DNA from 2 places in the Priestia sp. 3CA3 genome. Region 2 is predicted to be linked to the other one. Evidence: riboswitches for the same ligand, from Rfam matches in the RefSeq annotation. Region 2 holds a riboswitch; the other holds the start of a gene.

Region 1 (10,009 bases), on a different contig from region 2:
TAGGCGCACGAAATATTCCTCTTTCACAGTTCCGTATGCGCATTAAAGAATTTCGTCCGGATCAGCCTGTGTACATCTATTGTCAAAGCGGAATGCGCACAGGACGTGCAGCACAAATGCTTCGTCGCCACGGTGTTAAAGAAATCTATGATTTAAAAGGCGGCTTCAAAATGTGGAACGGTAAAGTAAAAAAGAAAAAATAATGGTATGTATATAGAAAAACCTCGCCTTTGGGCGAGGTTTTTTGTTAGACGTTTTGAACAGCCTGTTCTTTCTGATAGCGAAGAACTGGTTTTCTCGCTGCCAGCGTTTCATCAAGGCGCTTCACAACCGTTGTATGCGGAGCTTCCTGTACGAGTTCAGGCGTCTCTTCTGCTTCTTTTGCAATTTGAATCATCGCATCGATAAACGCATCTAGCGTTTCTTTCGACTCCGTTTCCGTTGGTTCGATCATCATGCACTCTTCTACGATAAGAGGAAAGTAGATAGTCGGCGGATGATAGCCAAAATCAAGCAGTCGTTTCGCGATATCCAATGTGCGCACGCCAAGCTTTTTCTGACGTTTTCCTGATAAAACAAATTCGTGCTTACAGTGACGGTCAAACGGCAGCTCATAGTGTTCTGCTAAACGACGCATCATATAGTTGGCATTTAGCACAGCGTTTTCCGTTACGGCTTTTAAGCCGTCTGGACCCATTGAACGAATATACGTATAAGCGCGAACGTTGATACCGAAGTTGCCGTAAAACGGCTTTACGCGTCCAATTGACTGAGGACGGTTATAGTCAAAGTGATAGCCTTGTTCTGTTTTCACAAGCACTGGTTTAGGCAGATACGGAATTAAATCTGCTTTTACCCCTACCGGACCGGAACCAGGACCGCCGCCTCCATGAGGACCTGTAAAGGTTTTATGAAGATTTAAATGAACAACGTCAAATCCCATATCTCCAGGACGAGCTTTGCTTAATACTGCGTTTAAATTTGCACCATCATAATAAAGCTTTCCACCTGCTGCGTGAACAATTTCAGCCATTTCTAAAATATCTTCTTCAAATAACCCTAGCGTATTTGGGTTTGTTAACATTAAAGCGGCTGTATCTTCTCCCACTACGCGGCGTAAATCCTCTAAGTCCACTAAACCATGTTCGTTTGATTTTACCGTTACCGTTTCAAATCCCGCAACTGTTGCCGAAGCAGGGTTCGTTCCGTGAGCTGAGTCTGGAACAATGACTTTTGTTCGCTGCGTCTCACCATTTGCTTCATGATAGGCACGAATCATCATAAGCCCGGTCCACTCGCCATGAGCACCCGCTGCTGGCTGAAGTGTTACTTCATCCATTCCCGTAATTTCTGTTAAATGCTCTTGTAAATCATATAAAAGTTCGAGAGCACCTTGAACCGTTTGCTCATCTTGAAGCGGATGAATATGCGCTAACCCAGCAATCCGTGCTGCTTGTTCATTCACTTTTGGATTATATTTCATCGTGCATGAACCAAGCGGATAAAACCCTGAGTCCACTCCGTGATTTCGTTTTGAAAGCGCGGTGTAATGACGCATAATATCGAGTTCTGATACTTCAGGAAGCTCAGGAGCTTCGGTACGGACATACGCTTTTCCAAGCAGCTCTTCAGCATTTACTTGCGGAACATCTAACTCCGGCAATGAATAGCCGATTCGCCCTTCTTTACTGCTTTCAAAAATAAGTGATTGATTTTGATTAAGCATGAAGATCCCCCAATTCATTTACAAGTTGGTCAATTTCCTCTTTTGTACGGAGTTCTGTAAAAGCAAGCAGCATGTGATTTTCAAGCGCTTGGTTATCACGGCTAAGATCATAACCGCCAATTATTTTTGATGCTAATAAATGATTGTTTGCTTCTGTTACCGAAACAGGAAGCTTCACGACTAATTCGTTAAAAAACGGTCCTTCAAATGCTACATTTACCCCTTTTGCCTTTAACGCTTCATATGCATAATGCGTTTTTGATAAGTTTTGCAGCGCCATTTCTTTTACACCTTGCTTGCCTAAAGCTGTCATGGCAACTGATGCCGCTAAAGCATTTAACGCTTGATTTGAACAAATGTTAGACGTCGCTTTATCACGGCGTATATGCTGCTCACGAGCTTGAAGGGTTAAAACAAACCCTCGCTTACCGTTTTCATCCACCGTTTGCCCTACTAATCGTCCTGGAATTTTCCGCATAAGCTTAGACGTAGTTGCAAAGTATCCGCAGTGCGGGCCTCCAAATTGACTTGGAATACCAAATGGCTGTGCATCTCCAATGACAATATCAGCTCCAAATTCTCCAGGAGGCGTAAGTAAACCTAATGATAAAGGATTGCTTGAAACCACAAACATACATTTTTCTTGATGAGTAATTTCTTCAATTTCTTTTAACGGCTCGATTTGTCCGTAGAAATTTGGATACTGGACAATAACAGCTGCCACGTCACTTCCCATCTCTTTTTCTAATGCAATCATATCTGTTACGCCGTCTGCTGCAGGGATTTCTACCACTTCAATGTATTGACCCTTCGCATACGTTTTTAACACATCTTTTGACTCAGGGTGAACGGCCGCAGAGACAAGTACTTTTTTCTTTTTCGTTTGACCCGCACTGAGCATAGCGGCTTCTGCTAAAGCAGTTCCTCCGTCATACATAGAAGAATTGGCCACGTCCATCCCCGTTAACTCACAAATCATTGTTTGAAATTCAAAGATGGCCTGAAGTTCTCCTTGAGAAATTTCCGGTTGATACGGAGTATAGGCCGTATAAAATTCCGAACGAGAAATAACATGATCAACAATAACCGGCATGTAATGATCATAAACTCCCGCTCCTAAAAAAGAAGAATATTCTTTCAAATGAGCATTTTTTGCAGCCATATTATTTAATTCTTTTAACAGCTGAGGCTCTGAAGCCGCTTTTTTAATATTGTATTCTCCTTGAAAACGAACGCGCTGCGGAATATCTGAAAATAAATCATCAACGGATGAAACACCAATTGCTGCTAACATTTGCTGCTGATCTTGTTCTGTCATTGGTAAATAGCGATGTAACATGTTAAATTCCTCCCCAAAGCTTACTTTGAACGTTTATAAAAAGGTGTTGAAACCACTTTTGCTTTTAAGCGTTTTTTCCGAACCTGCACTTCCACTTCTTGACCAAGCTCTGTATACTCTGCTGATAATAGCGCTAGACCGATGTTTTTCTTTAATGTCGGTGACTGTGTACCTGTTGTCACAAATCCAATTTGTTCTTCATCTGCAAATACTTCGTAACCGTGTCTTGGTATACCTTTATCAATCATTTCAATTCCTACCAGCTTACGAGGTGCCCCGCTTTCACGCTGTTCTTTTAACACTTCTTTTCCAATAAAGCTATCTTTGTTCGTTTTTACTGCAAATCCAATTCGAGCTTCAATGGGCGTAATATCTTTTGAAAGCTCTTGGCCATATAAAGCCAAAGTAGCTTCAAAACGAAGCGTATCGCGAGCGCCTAGTCCGCAAGGCAACACACCGTCCTCACTTCCTGCTTCTAAAATAGCCGTCCACAAGTGAGAGGCGTCAGCTGAAGAACAATAAATTTCAAAACCATCTTCTCCGGTATATCCAGTACGTGAAACGAGAGCTTTTACATTCGCTACTTCTACATCATCAGCAAATGTAAATGGCTTTAATGAAGCTAAATTTTTATTCGTTAACGTTTGTAAAACTTTTTCTGCTAAAGGACCTTGTAATGCTAGCTGCGCAGTTTCATCAGATTGATTAACGAGCGTTACATCTCCTTGTTTGTGAGACACAAGCCACTCATAGTCTTTTTGAATATTAGCAGCGTTTACGACCAGCAAATACTCTTGATCTGCTTTTTTGTAAATCAGCAAATCATCTACCGTGCCTCCGTCTTCATAACACATAGCCGTATACTGCGCTTTTCCATCTACAAGGGTAGAAACGTCATTTGTCATCGTATGCTGAAGAAAAGCTAAGCTATCAGCTCCTGTCACAAGAATTTCTCCCATATGAGAGACATCAAAAAGACCTGCCTTTGTACGTACAGCTTCATGCTCTTCTTTAATAGAAGAAAATTGAACGGGAAGAGCCCATCCTCCAAAATCAATTGTTTTGGCACCATATTTTTGATAGGTATCATAAAGCGGCGTTTTGTGTAATTCTGTTGTCATATTTATGTCCTCCTCTTTTTCACGTGAAACTTTTCATAACGGGGAGTTTTCAAATAGTGTGGGGATCACTATGTATCCAAACAAAAAAGGACAGAAAACCCCCTACTGTATTTAGTAGGAAGTCTCTGTCCTTTTCACCTGAAAGTTTACCTATAAACGAATAGGTTTGCCTCGTGGGTGGTCTATAAACGCATAGACACTCTCCAGAGCTGCGTCAAACAAGAGTCTTTTTGCCTGAGAGATTCACAATTTTATTGCTTGCTCCTTCGGCGCTACATTCAAGTAGTCTCTCCCCGTGTCGTCATTCGCTTCTATAAAGTTGGTAAAGTTGGGCATACTACTGAAAGATGTATCTTTCTTTATTCACACAATCATTTGTAAAGTGCTAATCTATTTTCTTTTTCAAATTTTCTAAATATATTTTTATCCTACCTGATTCTTATCATTTGTTCAATAAAAATTTTTTACAAAGGAGCATTTTTATCATGAAAGTGAAATTAAACATCGATGAAACATGGGAAGCAGCCTTCTCAACTAAATTGGAGCAAGACGGCCCTTGGTCTGCATGGGATTTGTATAAACTTGCCTATGAAATAGAAGACCAAACGCTTATCTCAGAATTTGAAGGGCTACAAAGCCCAAAACATTTAGCCGATTTAACGCCGCTTCCTCATCAGCTCGAAGTAGCCAAACAAGTAGTCGAAACAATGAATGGGAAAGCCATTTTAGCAGATGAAGTAGGACTAGGGAAAACGATTGAAGCAGGGTTAATTTTGAAGGAATATATGATTCGCGGGCTTGTTAAAAAAGTTCTCATTTTAGTTCCAGCTTCGCTTGTTTCACAGTGGGCTATGGAATTGAATCAAAAATTTTATATTCCCGCGGTCCCTCAAAGAAAATCATATGTGTGGGATCAGTGTGACATCGTTGTATCTTCAATTGATACAGCAAAACGTTCCCCTCATCGAGAAATTGTGCTAGAACAAGACTACGACCTCATCATCATTGATGAAGCTCATAAACTTAAAAACAACAAAACAAAAAACTATGAATTTGTTCAAAGCCTGAAAAAGAAATTTTGTCTGTTGCTAACCGCAACACCGATTCAAAATCGAATTGAAGAAATTTTCAACTTAGTCTCTCTTTTAAAGCCTGGCCATCTCGGCAATAAAGACTATTTCGAAGAATTATTTTCTGCTAAAAAACGCTCTTTGCAAAACGATGAGCACTTAAAAGAGCTTGTTAACAAAGTTATGATTCGAAATCGCCGCCATGATACTGGTATCGAATGGACGAAGCGAATTGTTCAAACCATTCCTGTTGAATTTTCACCGAAAGAACGCGAGCTATACGATGCGATTACGTCTTTTAAAGGAAACGGACTGCACCCTTCAAGTGCTTTTTCAATTTTAACCCTGCAGCGAGAGGCCTGCAGCAGCCGTGAAGCGGTGTATATGACATTAAAAAACATGCTGGAACGTCAGGAAGATCAAAACAGCGCATTAACGGAACATATGATTACTCCATTAATGCAACTACTTCAGCAAGTGCCGCAAAATGCAAAAGCAGAAAAAGTTCTGGAGCTCGTTCAAAAAATTGATGACAAAGTTATTATTTTCACTGAGTACAGAGCAACTCAACTGTACTTACAGTGGTATTTAAAACAGCATGGAATTACCTCTGTACCGTTTAGAGGAGGATTTAAGCGAGGTAAAAAAGACTGGATGAAGCAGCTTTTTGAAAGCCACGCGCAAGTATTTATTGCCACTGAAGCGGGCGGAGAAGGAATCAACCTTCAGTTTTGTCATCATATTATTAACTATGATCTACCGTGGAATCCAATGCGTCTAGAACAGCGAATTGGAAGGGTACATCGTTTAGGTCAAAAGCATGATGTTCACATTTACAATTTAGCGATTCAACATACGGTCGAAGAACATATTTTAAAATTGTTATACGAAAAAATAAACCTTTTTGAACGAGTTGTTGGAGAGTTAGATGATATTTTAACAAAGCTTGATTTAAAAAATATCGAAGAGCATATTCAAGATATTTTATTTCATTCACGGAGTGAAGGAGAAATAAAAATCAAAATGGAGAACTTGACGTCTATTATTCAATACGAAGACAGCGAGGAGGATCAGCATGCAGCAAACTGATATTCATCAATTTTTAAAGCGTTACTTTCTAGCTAATAATTGTTCTATTGTCACAGAAACACCATCTTATCTAAAGGTTCAATTAACAATCGAACTTGACAAAGAGTTGATGAATCGTCCATTTTATTGGCATTATGTTGAAAAGACAGGCGGAGAAGCAAATCCTGCTTCACTCACTTTCATTACAGATCCCGCGTTTGAAGACGATTCTGTTCAAGGAGAACGAATTCATTTTGGCTCACCTAGGCTGCATCAAATTTTCGCTTCTACTCAAAAGCTAGGCGGGTTTATTCATCTGTATGAACAAGTTTCATCAGCTCAGCCAACAAATCAGCCTTTACACCCTTGGCTTGCGTTAAATATTAAAGTCTCATACAAATGCGACCGTAAAAAGGATGAGCTCTTGTCGCTTGGCATTAATTTAATTAACGGACAAATCGTTGAATCATTTCATGAATCAATCATTAATCAAAATTTATCATCTAAAATCTCGGACTATTGCTTTACTCTTTCACCTTTTATTAAGCCGAAAAGTGCGATTGCACGACTCACATCATACGTGACTGACTACGTTAAAACTCAACCGACTGAATGGGCAGAAAAAGCGCAGGAAAGATGGTACGAAGACTTAGCGCTTCTTGATCATTTTTACGAAACAGCAGAAGAGCTGCCAGAAATATATATGACCGAAAAAACAGCGCTTCAAGAGCTATACGAGCCGACGATCTTATTTAAGTTTATAAACGGTGGCTTATTTTACATATCGCCAGAAACGATGTCACGTCAATTTAATAAAACACAAGCCGGTTAAAAAAAGATGAGCATATGATATGCTCATCTTTCTTTTTTCTTTCGGTACCACAGCATAAACGACAGCGGAATCATTCCAAACCATCTGTTCGCAAAAGGTGCTCGCTCTTCTTTTTTTTGAATCTTTTTCGTTTTCCTCTCTTCTTTTGGCTGATCCATATATTGTACAAATTGCTGAGTCATATATTTTACATAATCATTCGTTTTCATATAATCATCTCCTCAGCACTATTATATCCGGAGAGAAAGAGACTTAATCCGTCCACTTCACAATGTGCTGGTCCTTTTTTTGAATATATGCGGTTTCTGTCAATGCTCTTCCTTGCAGTGTTTGACACTTTATTTTTAGGATAATCATCTGTTCATCTTCACTTACTACGTCGTATGAAACCGTACCCGTTTCTAACACTAAGGGTGCAGATGGAGATTTATTATGTTCTTTTATTTCTTTTTTTACATGTACAACCGCGTTTTCTAAAAGATGCTGCAGACGATTTTTCTGCTCTACTTCTTGATAAAATGAACTTTTCGTCACAAAATAAGTAGTTTGCTGAGCTACTAACAGAAGAAAAAGCGCACAAAATGCCAACACAACCGGGAGAATAAACCCTTGCTCATTATCTTTCATAAGCAAGCATCAAAAACGTCGTAATGGTTTCTTCTCTAACTTTGTTAACACCGTCTGTTGAACGAATCAGCAGCCTTTCTTTTTGCTGTTCATACATGATATTCTTAATATGCTGCAGCACAACTTCATGACCGCTTTCATCCACTCGTCTTCTTATCTTGTCTTCGTATCGTTCATAAGTGATGATCTGATTATTTTCCATTTTCAACGTAAGCGTAGTCGCATGAATTCTCACTTCTTTTGCTTCTCGATATTCCATAGCAAGTTGATTCACAAAAATTTCCCACTCCATTTCATTCATACTAAAGTCTGGATTATATGTTTGCTTAGCTAGCGGAATGATAATGGGGAAAAATGAAACAATGATCAAAAAAAGAGCAAAACTGACTAACATCTCTACAAGCGTAAAGCCTTTTTCACTTTTCACTTCAACATCACATCACACTTCTTTTTCATTTTATCAGCCGAATCTGTCCATTCTACACAAAGCTTTTGAGCACTTTCTCCGTTCCACTTCAGATAAAACACAACGTTTTCTTTTACGATTTTTTCTCGCCGTTTATATCCTGTTTCATATTTATATTTCAATAGCTCTTCGTGCAAGATAGCATCAGCTTGATACGAAACATATTGCTTCTTTTCTTCTTCCTTCATCTGAACATACAAAGGAATAATTGTACCGGTTAGGAGTAAAAGCATGCTAAATGAAACAAGCATTTCTAACAAGGTATAGCCCTGCTGACCCTTACATCTTGTCCACATAAAAACGCCCTCTACCTATTTGAAAAGTAACTTTGTATTTAAACTTTTGACTGCTGATAAAAATGGTCTTTGCTTGAGAAATATTGCCGTTTTTGTTGTATTGTATCGTGGAATTGCCGCTTCCAAACGTGATATGAATGGTGGAATCATAGGCGCGCTTATAAAGAACGGCACGAGAATCAGAAACAATATATTCTGTTCCCTTCGGTGCGAAGTTAATTTTAATTGGAGATTCTCGGTTCATGGCTGTCTGCTGCACATAAAACGTGTCGCTTTGCAGCTGTCGCAAGAATAATGTGATTTTGTAATATTCCACAAGCGGCCGAATGGTTACGATAATGGAAAACATCATCACTTGCACAATAAATAAAACCATCAGCATCTCAATGAGGGTAAATCCTCTTTGCTTAAGAAGAACCACTAGCCGTAACCTTTCCGGTACCGTCAATTTGAATAGCTTGACCATTTGGACACACGGTGCCTTCTTTTAAGTAGCCTCCTGCTTCAAGCTCTTCTAGACTTGGTTTTTCGCCGTTTTCAAGCTCATATACTTGTACCTCAGCCTCTACGGTTTTGACAAGAGCTGAGCAGCCTTTATTGTTAATAACCGTATTATGCTTTAATACATTTGGAATCATAATGAGCAAAAGCACGGTAATAACGAGCATAACGATTAACATTTCAATAAGGGTAAACCCTTTATTACCTTTTAGAATCATATTCTTTCACCCTTCTACAAGCTCGACATCACTTCTAACATCGGAAGCATAACGGACATATACATAAGCAGAATGACCATTCCGATGAACAAAAATGTAAGCGGCTGTACATATTTTAAAATACGAAAAATAAATTGTTCCATTCTTTCCATCATAAATAGACTGTAATCATACAGCTCTTGAGAAAGCTCACCGTTCTGCTGGCCATGCACAATAACGTGAGCCAAGTCTTTTTCATAATGAGATTTAGCTGAAACGATATGATCTAATCGCATTCCTGAGGAAAGTTGATCTGTAAAAGCAAAAGCTTCCACTTGAAAGAACGGATGATGCTCCTGCTTTTGAAAAAGAGCAAAACATTCATAAATAGATAAACCACCGTTTAATAAATTGCTCATATGAACAGAAAAAAAGTAGGAGTTAAATAGCCGTGTGAACGTTCGGATAACGGGAACTCTCATAAAAAGCTGCATTTGAACTACGGGAGGCAATTTTTTAATGTAAATCACATAAAACAAATAAAGGATGATTGGCATACTGATGACTGCAGGTAACACAAAAGGAAAGAACGACATCGCCTGCATAAATAAGAGGATAAACGAAGACTGCTTGTTTCCAAAGGATAAGTACAGAGCTTCAAACTGCGGAAGTAAAACCGTACTTAAAACAAATAAAATGGAAAGAATAAACAGAAGCAGCAATACGGGATATTGAACAAGCTTTTGAAATTTTTTACGATGCCTTA
Region 2 (10,009 bases):
CCCGGTTATGTTAAAAGACGAAGATGAAAAATGGCACGTAACCGCTGCAGGACCAACAACAAGTATTCGTGAAGAACCTTACCAAGGAGATATTATGAAGAAATTTGGTATCCGCGCGGTTATCGGTAAAGGCGGTATGGGTCCTAAAACGCTTGCTGCTCTTCAAGAGCACGGGGGCGTATACTTAAATGCTATCGGCGGAGCTGCGCAGTACTATGCTGATTGTATCAAGAGCGTAGAAGGCGTTGATTTGATGCAGTTCGGTATTCCTGAAGCAATGTGGCATTTAAAAGTAGAAGGTTTTACAGCTGTAGTGACGATGGATTCACACGGAAACAGCTTGCATGCAGATGTAGACAAGTCTTCATTTGAAAAGCTTGAGCAATTTAAAGAACCGGTATTTAAATAAACATACGTCGGGAACGTATGGTAAAAAGTAACGTTCATGAACGAGAAAATTGAGTGGATACTAAGCGTAAAATGACTTCCGAAAGGAGCTTCTTATGCGCCGGTTCACCTTTTTTCTCGTTTTTTTATTCGTGATGTCAACAGGCATAGCATCTGTTGAAGCACAAATGTATCCAAATACTCCGATCAGCTGGGGATTTCAAAAAAGTAAAAATCACAAGCCCGCATCCGCAGGTACAGCTTATGAACAAATTCTTGCTAAGTATGATGCGTTTTACCTCGGCGATACAACTAAAAAAAATATTTATTTAACGTTTGATAACGGTTATGAAAATGGTTATACCCCGCAGGTGTTAGACGTGCTCAAAAAAAGAAAGGTTCCTGCGACGTTTTTTGTAACAGGACACTATTTAAAAGAAGAGCCTAAGCTAATTAAGCGAATGGTAAAAGAAGGGCATATTGTCGGCAATCATTCATGGCATCACCCTGACTTAACTCAAGTGGATGATGCACGTTTTAAAGAGGAACTGCAAAAAGTAAAAGATGAATACAAGAATATTACCGGTCGTGATGAAATGAAGTATCTCCGCTCACCTAGAGGTGTATTTAGCGAACGAACACTAGCTCTTTCAAAGCAAGAAGGCTATACGAACGTATTTTGGTCACTAGCATTTGTTGACTGGAAAGTGAATGAACAAAAAGGCTGGCGCTATTCATACGACAATATGATGACTCAAATACATCCGGGTGCGATCATGCTTCTGCATACCGTTTCAAAGGATAACGCAGATGCGTTAGATCAAGCGATTGTGGATTTAAAAAAGCAGGGCTATACGTTTAAAAGCATTGATGATTTAATGAACGAACGCAAACAAATGAAGAAAAGTCCTTCTAAAACGAAATAAAGATAAAAACCGACGGGAATATTTCTTCTGTCGGTTTTTTGCTGTTGAAGTGTTATAATATGCGTTGATGTCTTTTTTAAAGCGATACGGTCCAATAGGTTTTAAGGAGCTAAAGACCGTTAATAACTATATAAAGAATTTAAACTAATCGGAGTTGGTCTCATGAATAAACCAAAAACTGAAATGAAAGTTCAAAAAGGACAAACGTTTCCGTTGACGATAAAAAGACTCGGTATTAATGGAGAAGGCGTAGGCTATTTTAAGCGCCAAGTCGTCTTTGTACCGGGAGCATTACCGAATGAAGAAGTGGTTGTAGAAGCAACAAATGTTCAGCATAAGTTTGCCGAAGGGAAAATCAAGCGAATTCGCAAAAAATCTCCTCATCGCGTAGAAGCACCCTGTCCGATTTACGACCAGTGCGGAGGCTGCCAGCTTCAGCACTTATCTTATGAAGGTCAGCTAGAATCCAAGCGGGATATTGTTCTGCAAGCGTTCGAACGTCACAGTTCATTAAAAAAAGTAGAGGAAAAAACTCGCCAAACGATTGGTATGGAAGATCCGTGGCGCTACCGTAATAAATCTCAGTTTCAAGTCGGCGTGGACAAACAAAAAGTCATTGCTGGTTTGTATGGACTGAATTCTCACCGCTTGATTGATATTGAAAACTGTCCCATTCAGCATAAAGCTACAAATCACGTGACAAAAGAAATAAAACGAATTTTACAAGATCTTCAAATTCCTATCTACAATGAGCGTAAACGCCGTGGAATTGTGCGTACCATTGTATCTCGAGTAGGGTTTGAAACGGGTGAAGTTCAAATTGTCTTGATTACGGCTAAAAAAGAAATTCCGAAAAAAGAGCTGCTGATGAAAGAAATTCAGCGCCGCCTGCCGGAAGTGAAATCGCTCGTACAAAACGTAAACGGCCAAAAAACATCGCTTATCTTTGGAGACGAAACGTTTACGCTCGCTGGAAAATCGGTGATTCAAGAAACGTTAGGTGATATCTCATTCGAACTTTCAGCGCGTGCATTTTTCCAGCTGAATCCTCTTCAAACGGTGAAGCTATACGACGAAGTAAAAAAAGCAGCTGCGCTAACAGGCAGTGAAAAAATCGTAGATGCTTACTGCGGAGTAGGGACAATTGGCTTATGGCTTGCTAAAGATGCCAAAGAAATTCGCGGAATGGACACGATTGAAGAATCCATTGTAGACGCGCGAAAAAATGCCAAAGATCATGGATTTGAACATGCCACGTATGTAACAGGTCCGGCTGAAAAATGGATGCCGCAGTGGGTAAAAGAAGGCTGGAAGCCAGACGTTATCGTCGTTGACCCGCCGCGAACAGGCTGTGATGACAAGCTTCTAAAAACAATTTTACAAGTAAAGCCAAAGAAAGTGGTTTACGTATCTTGTAATCCATCCACATTAGCGAAAGATGTGCAGCAGCTGTCGAAGGCTTATAACGTTGATTACATTCAGCCTGTTGATATGTTCCCTCATACAGCGCACGTGGAGAATGTGGTGAGTTTGACGTTAAAGAAGTAAATAGATGAAGAGTAAAGGGCAGATTTGGTTCTGCTCTTTTTTTATTTGAATTGGACTCTTGTTGGAAGAAAAAATATTCTAATATATCTAATTTGAATTATTGGAAAGTTATGTTTTAGAAAGCATCGGAGCACCGAAAAGAAGTTTTATTAGTACTTATATTTCAGTAAATGAACTGAAATTTCATTTTTTATAGAGATGATAAACGCCAATCTAGTCTTGAAAACCCACACCCTCAACCACCCCAAGAATACTATAGTAATAAAACTACTAAAAAGTATATACAGAGGGGCAGAGGTCAAATGGACTCAATGTTTTTGAAAGGTCTTACGGGTAAAGTGGTAACGCCGAAAGACCCCATTTATGAGGAAGCTCGTCAGGAGTGGAATCGTGCTATTGATAAATTTCCGCTTGTGATTGTGTACTGTGAAAAAAAGCAGGATGTTGTAAATGCAATTCAATGGGCGCGCAAGCATCGTGTAGACATTCGCATTCGATCTGGCGGTCATCATTATGAAGGGTATTCTACGGGTGACTGTGTATTGGTCATTGATATCAGTCGGTTAAACGGGTTGAAATTGGATAGGAAACGGAACATCTTAAAGATGGAGGGAGGAGCAAAGAATACGGAAGTGTATGATTTTATCGGTTCGAATGGATATGTGTTTCAAGGAGGAACGTGTCCGACTGTTGGGGTGTCTGGCTTTACGCTCGGAGGAGGCTGGGGGCTTTCGAGCAGACTTTACGGATTAGGCTGTGACAGCTTGATAGAGCTAGAGTTGGTCAATTATGAAGGAAAGATTATTAAAGCAAACAAATCGTGTAACGCGGATCTTTTTTGGGCATGCCGAGGTGCTGGTGGCGGTAATTTTGGCGTTGTGGCAAGCATGACGTTTCAGCTTCCAAAACCGACGAACAGCTCTGTGACGCTTGTTCGCTTCTTTTATGTAGGTACTACAAGAGAAAAACAGGTACAAGTGATGAATATATGGCAAAGCTGGCTGCCTGAATTGGACAAACGTATGACGCTAGTTGCCAGTTTTTATAATGCAGAAGGAGAAGGATTGGGCATATTTGCGAACGGCTTCTTTTACGGATCTCCAGAAAGAGCTCGAAAGATCTTGCAGCCTTTTGCAGAGGTGGAGGGGTTCCGAGTCGAGCTAGAGTCATTATCTTTTCTTGAAGCGGTACAAAAGATAGAAGCAACCTATCCTCCGTCTGAAAAATTTAAGTCAACGGGAAGATTTGTGCAAAGAAGTTATTCAGTTGGCGAGCTTGAAAATCTTGCAGATCTCATACAGCGTCCAGCAGAAGGGTCTGTTTACGCCGCGATTTCTTTTTATGCACTAGGAGGAGAAATTCGCAGTGTTGGTAACAGAGAAACGGCCTTCTTTTACAGAAACGCTAGATATATTCTGGGCTTTCAATCTGTATGGACAGACGATGCGTTTGCACGAGCAAACAGAGAGTGGCTGTATAAGCGATTTCAATATATTAAACGTATTACGAAAGGCTCCTATGTGAATTTCCCTATCAGCAACCTTAGAAACTACGAGTATGAGTATTTTGGAGACAACGCAGAGCGGTTAGAAAGAGTAAATAAAAAGTACGATCCATTTAATGTATTTAGGTTTCCGCAGGGACTCAGGTAGCATGTAGAAAAGGATACTAAGTTGACGATTGAACCTGTTTCATTACCTTCTTTCGAAGAAGGTAAATAAATGAAAGTCATCTTTCTTGTTGACAAAGCATCCAACTGGTATTAGAATAAACAACTATTCGACAGTCATTATCTTGATCGAAAAATTTAATACGTAGAAAGCTATGATTGCTATGGATCACACTATAGCAGGAGCAGCTTCTGGAGAGATCGCGATAGTTTCGCGACGCCGAAGGGTTCACAATCTCAGGCAAAAGGACAGAAGAGTACCGGATATTTATTTGGCATGTTACTAATTGGTAGCATGTACCATAATATTTGTTATTCTTATGACCATGAGATTGGAGCGCATCCAATCTCTTTTTTTATTGGACTTTATTTTGTAGTCCGCACGATCGCATCAAAGGTTTTATTGTTAGGAGGAGTTAGAGTTGGAACAACGAGAATTAAAGAGGGATTTATCCAATCGTCATGTTCAGCTAATCGCGATTGGAGGAACCATTGGGACAGGATTATTTTTAGGTTCTGGTAAAGCCATACAGCTTGCAGGTCCCTCTATCATCTTTGCTTATTTAATTGTGGGTATTGCGCTTTTCTTTGTGATGAGAGCGCTAGGAGAACTACTGCTGTCTAAAGCAGGTTATCAATCGTTAACAGATATTGCTGAAGAGTATCTTGGACCATGGGCTTCATTTGTCACAGGGTGGACGTACTGGTTTTGCTGGATCATGACAGCTATGGCTGATGTGATTGCCGTTGGCGTATATGTGAAATATTGGTTCAATATTCCTCAGTGGATTCCTGCACTTATTTGTGTAATCATTTTATTAGGACTTAACTTATTAACCGTAAAATTATTTGGAGAATTAGAGTTTTGGTTTGCTTTAATAAAGGTTATTACGATTCTTGCGTTAATTGTTATTGGCGTTATTTTACTGGTAATCGGATTTAAAACAGATGCAGGATCCGTTACGGTTCAAAATCTTTGGAGTCATGGAGGACTGTTTCCAAACGGTATTTCAGGTTTCTTACTTTCATTCCAAATGGTTATTTTCGCATACGTCGGGGTTGAATTGGTAGGGGTATCGGCAGCGGAAACATCAAATCCCCAAAAAAATATTCCATCGGCCATTAATAAAATTCCGCTGCGAATCTTATTTTTCTATGTTGGAGCGCTTATCGTCCTTTTATTTATTAACCCGTGGATGGAATTGAATGCAGCAGAAAGCCCATTTGTTAAAACCTTTAGTTTAGTCGGAATTCCGCTTGCTGCTGGAATTATTAATTTTGTTGTATTAACTTCAGCCGCTTCTGCTTGTAATAGCGGAATGTTTTCAACAAGCCGTATCTTATATAACTTAAGTAAAAATGACCAAGGGCCATCTACGTTTGCAAAACTGAACAAAAACCACGTACCAAGCAACGGATTGTTTGTATCTACGCTGGTTATCTCGGCGGGAGCTTTGTTAAGCAAACTGATACCAGATCAAGCTTTTGGCATCGTAACAACCATCAGCGCTATTTGTTTCATTTGGGTGTGGAGTATCATTTTGATTTGCCATCTAAGATATAAAAAAACGCGTCCCCAGCTGCATGAAGCATCAACATTCAAAGCACCGTTAACACCATTTATAAACTATGTTGTGCTAGCGTTGTTTGCAGTGATTCTTATTATTATGCTGTTTTCTGATGCGACGCGCCCAGCCTTATTGTTGACACCCGTTTGGTTTATTCTCTTATTTGGTTTTTACGGGGCTAGAAGGAAGAAGAAATAGTAAATGGGTGACCTCATCATTTCGTGATGGGGTCTTTTTATTGGAAGATAAATAATTGATTTCTACTGTATGAAGAAAATGCAGTAAGCAAAGTTTATATAAGAACCCTAAAAAAGTTTTAGCAGAAAATACAGTGAAAAAGCTCATAGTTTTCTGATAGTAATGTAGAACCAAATGCTTTTCTTCTATGTCTAAAGGTGGAATTCTATCATTTACATGGAAAAGTTTTCATTTTGCAGTACAATGGAGGTAGACTTCATTGAATTAAGGTGAACAAACATGAAATGGTTTAAATCTCATACGTTTTGGAAAATCTTCACGATTAATGTGCTTCTTATTTGTACCGTACTGACGCTAATGTTTATAGTTTCAAGAGTGATGCTGCCTAATATTTCTCAAGATCAATATCGACAGGTAACTGATAAAACCGTCAAGAGAATGAAAGAGCAAATTAACATCGTTATTAAAGATATTTGGAGCTTGGGCGACGAGGTACAGCAAGATCCTATTTTTTTATCAGATGATGAACAAGAGATAGACAAAGAACTGCAGAAAATAGTTAATATTTCACCGTATATCGATAGCGGAACCATTTTTAATACAAAAGGGTATGTGGAGCATTATTACCCAGATGATTTAAAGAGTATGAAGCACGTGAACTTAAGTAAAAGAAAATATTTTCAAGAAGCGCTGCGAACTAAAAAAATATATTTAAGCGATGTCGTTTCAGCAGACACAAAGCATTACATTGTGGTGATGGCAATTCCTATTTTGGATGAGCAGCAAAATGTAAAAAAAGTTATAAATTTAGCGCTGCGCATTGAAGAAAATAAAAGCTTTCAATCCATTTTTCAAACGTTCGATATAGGAGAGAACGGCTATACGTTTATTGTAGACCGCAATGGTAGAATTATTTCACACCCTGAGAAACAGAGAATCGGTGAAAATGCCAGGGAAAATGAAATCGTTCAGGAAACGATGAATCATAAATCAGGATATCAGCGCGTTGTGAACACCGAAGGTAAGTACTTCTTTGCGTCATTTGAATATATTCCTGTTTTGGATTGGGGAATTGTCGCTGAATTACCCGTTGAAGAAATTTACAGGCCTTATGAAACGTTTGAAAAAACGCTTTGGACCGTTTCAGGTATTACAATTTTACTACTTTCTTTTTTTACTGCGTTATATGCAAGGCAAATTGTGAATCCTATTCGTAAACTATATGAATTGGCGGGACAAGTAGCTCGCGGGAATTTTAATCAAAAAATTCCGGAACGAGAAATTGAGCGGGGGGAAATCGGTACTTTATCTAAACAGTTTAATGAAATGATTAGCTATATACGCCATTCTAAAGCAAATTTACAGCAAAAAGAAAATCAGCTGCAGGAACAAAAAACGTTTTTAAGACAAGTCATTGACATTAATCCAAGCTATATTTATGCCATTAATCAAAAAAGGGAGTTCATTCTTGTTAATGAATCTTTTGCGATGCTGCTAGGTGAAAAATCTGATGACTTGATTGGACAACCAATTGATAAATATCAATTCAACCTTCAATCAGATCTTTTATATAAAGGGACGTTTTCAAACTGTACGCAAAAAGGGATGGTATTAGAAGAACAGTTTAAAGATTCGAAAGGAAACCGGCGCTGGGTCGAAACAGCAAAACTTCCTATTATGAATGAAAAACAGGAAGTGATTCAAATGCTGTGCGTATCGACAGATATTACGGAGCGTAAAAAAGCAGAAGAGAAGCTTAGAACTTCTGAGAAGCTTGCCGTTGTAGGAGAACTTGCAGCTGGAGTTGCTCACGAGATCAAAAATCCTTTGACTTCTTTAAAAGGTTTTGTTCACTTATTAAAAGAACAAAATCCCAAAGATGCTTTGTATATAGATATCATGGAAACTGAATTAGAACGAATGAATGGAATCGTAGAAGAATTTTTGATGTTAGGAAAACCTCAGGTTATGAATGTTGAACCCTTGAATATGCAAGCGCTTGTTCAAGAAGTGTGCTCGCTTCTTGAACCTGAAGCAGTAGAAAAAAAGGTAGCTTTCATATTTGAAAGGGATGAGCAATTACCGCAGGTATATGGAGATAAAAATCAGTTAAAACAAGTATTTATTAATATTATTAAAAACTCTATCGAAGCAATGCCTGAAGGAGGGGGTATTCATATTACGATTAAAGCAAAAGAAAACCACCTTTGGCTGCAGCTTGCTGATGAAGGGCAAGGTATTCCTCCTGAACGGTTAGCGAAGATAGGTGAGCCTTTTTATAGTACAAAAGAAAAAGGTACAGGTTTAGGGCTGATGGTCAGCTATCGGATTATTAAAGCTCATCATGCGCAGATGACATTTTCTAGTCAGTTAAATCAAGGAACAAGTGTGGATATATTGTTTCCAATCATAAAAAAGTAGGGGAAGTTCCCCTACTTTTTATTATTATACTTATAATATATCAAAAGCTTTCATGTTACTAAAACAAACGAAAGTGCTAAAGAAGATATCCACAGGTTAACAAGAAGTTAACTGCTGAATTGTATAGGATATTCACAACTTTATCCACATTATTCACATTTTTTCAGAAAATTTACATAAAAATTACCCACTGTTATTTCAAGTTATGAAAGCGGTAATATACATATCTGATAAAGTTATGCACATTATCCACATAATTGTGGGTAAACTTTGTGGATATAGTAAAGTATTAAAAAATCGTAAATCATACGCATGAAATCTTTGCGTTATTATCTTTACATAATATAAAACGTCCTTCCGATACACAGTGTACAGAAAGGACGTTGGGATGATCAAGCGTTGGATAGAGATGTTTTGCCTCACTTATTTTTTCGTGTAGCCGCCTGCACGGTCTGCTTTTTTAAATTCGCGGCCGTAATAGATTTCTTGAGCGCTACTTAACGTATTTTTTGCGTTTTCTTTTCGTTTTTTTTCAGACATAAAAAAACCTCCAATTAACGTTTTTCGATCATGCTACTTATTTTTTCCAGAATCTCTCGTTTTTAATCATAAAAAAAGCTCCCCGTGTAACGGAGAGACTCTTACGCTTCTTTAAGCTGGTGATCTTCTTGAACGTCTTGTTCGTGACGCAGGTAGTATAATGTATACAAGTCTTTTGGAATTTCGTATAAATCATATACGTCTTCATGTTGATTAATTTCATCGTATAAAGCTTTGTGTGTTTCATTCGCAAGTACTGCATAAGGCAGTTTTTCGGCAGCCTTAATAGACCTGATGTTGATTTTGCGGATTCGCATAAAAATTCGCTCTATATTTAACTCAAAGAACAGTTCATTAAAGAACGCTTCTTTTGCAATTTGATTATATCCTTTTCCATGAAACGGTTTGCCAAGCCAAGTGCCTAAAAAACCAGCTTGATCCTGTACATCAAATAAATTAATGGTGCCGATAGGGTTACCCCATTCATCTAAAATCGTGCGAGAAATAATTTCTCCATGATCTTCTGCTTCCATCGTTTGTTTAGTCATAAATAAAAATTCTTCATAGGAATGGGCTTTATGACGAACAAAAGGGAAGACATCAGGATGTACCATGAGTTCGTATAGAGATTGACAGTCATTTAGGTCACGTTTTTTTAACATAACTTTTCCCTCCTGATCGAGGGTATATACAGACTCCAATCAAGTCCCCACCCTCGAAATTTTTTAATAATTAAAAAAATTTCGGGGTGG

Evidence for each region. A riboswitch is a leader RNA that binds a small molecule or an ion and turns the genes downstream of it on or off. The one in region 2 is predicted to bind glycine.
Region 1: another riboswitch for glycine. It lies ahead of gcvT (glycine cleavage system aminomethyltransferase GcvT); the one in region 2 lies ahead of AC1VNJ_RS23020 (amino acid permease).

The regions. Positions count from the first base shown of each region.
Region 1 covers NZ_JBXENJ010000001.1:400,481-410,489, reverse strand. The annotation lists gene AC1VNJ_RS02105 (rhodanese-like domain-containing protein) at 1-203, shown strand, start outside; gene gcvPB (aminomethyl-transferring glycine dehydrogenase subunit GcvPB) at 248-1,726, opposite strand; gene gcvPA (aminomethyl-transferring glycine dehydrogenase subunit GcvPA) at 1,719-3,065, opposite strand; gene gcvT (glycine cleavage system aminomethyltransferase GcvT) at 3,086-4,186, opposite strand; glycine riboswitch at 4,399-4,491, opposite strand; gene AC1VNJ_RS02085 (DEAD/DEAH box helicase) at 4,672-6,345, shown strand; gene AC1VNJ_RS02080 (YqhG family protein) at 6,332-7,156, shown strand; gene AC1VNJ_RS02075 (YqzE family protein) at 7,180-7,365, opposite strand; gene comGG (competence type IV pilus minor pilin ComGG) at 7,409-7,783, opposite strand; gene comGF (competence type IV pilus minor pilin ComGF) at 7,773-8,210, opposite strand; gene AC1VNJ_RS02060 (type II secretion system protein) at 8,207-8,545, opposite strand; gene comGD (competence type IV pilus minor pilin ComGD) at 8,529-8,966, opposite strand; gene comGC (competence type IV pilus major pilin ComGC) at 8,953-9,264, opposite strand; gene comGB (competence type IV pilus assembly protein ComGB) at 9,279-10,009, opposite strand, start outside.
Region 2 covers NZ_JBXENJ010000011.1:20,836-30,844, reverse strand. The annotation lists gene AC1VNJ_RS23040 (fumarate hydratase) at 1-409, shown strand, start outside; gene pdaA (delta-lactam-biosynthetic de-N-acetylase) at 504-1,313, shown strand; gene rlmD (23S rRNA (uracil(1939)-C(5))-methyltransferase RlmD) at 1,476-2,861, shown strand; gene AC1VNJ_RS23025 (FAD-binding oxidoreductase) at 3,164-4,513, shown strand; glycine riboswitch at 4,713-4,793, shown strand; gene AC1VNJ_RS23020 (amino acid permease) at 4,953-6,296, shown strand; gene AC1VNJ_RS23015 (PAS domain-containing sensor histidine kinase) at 6,576-8,717, shown strand; gene AC1VNJ_RS23010 (YfhE family protein) at 9,141-9,257, opposite strand; gene AC1VNJ_RS23005 (GNAT family N-acetyltransferase) at 9,359-9,919, opposite strand.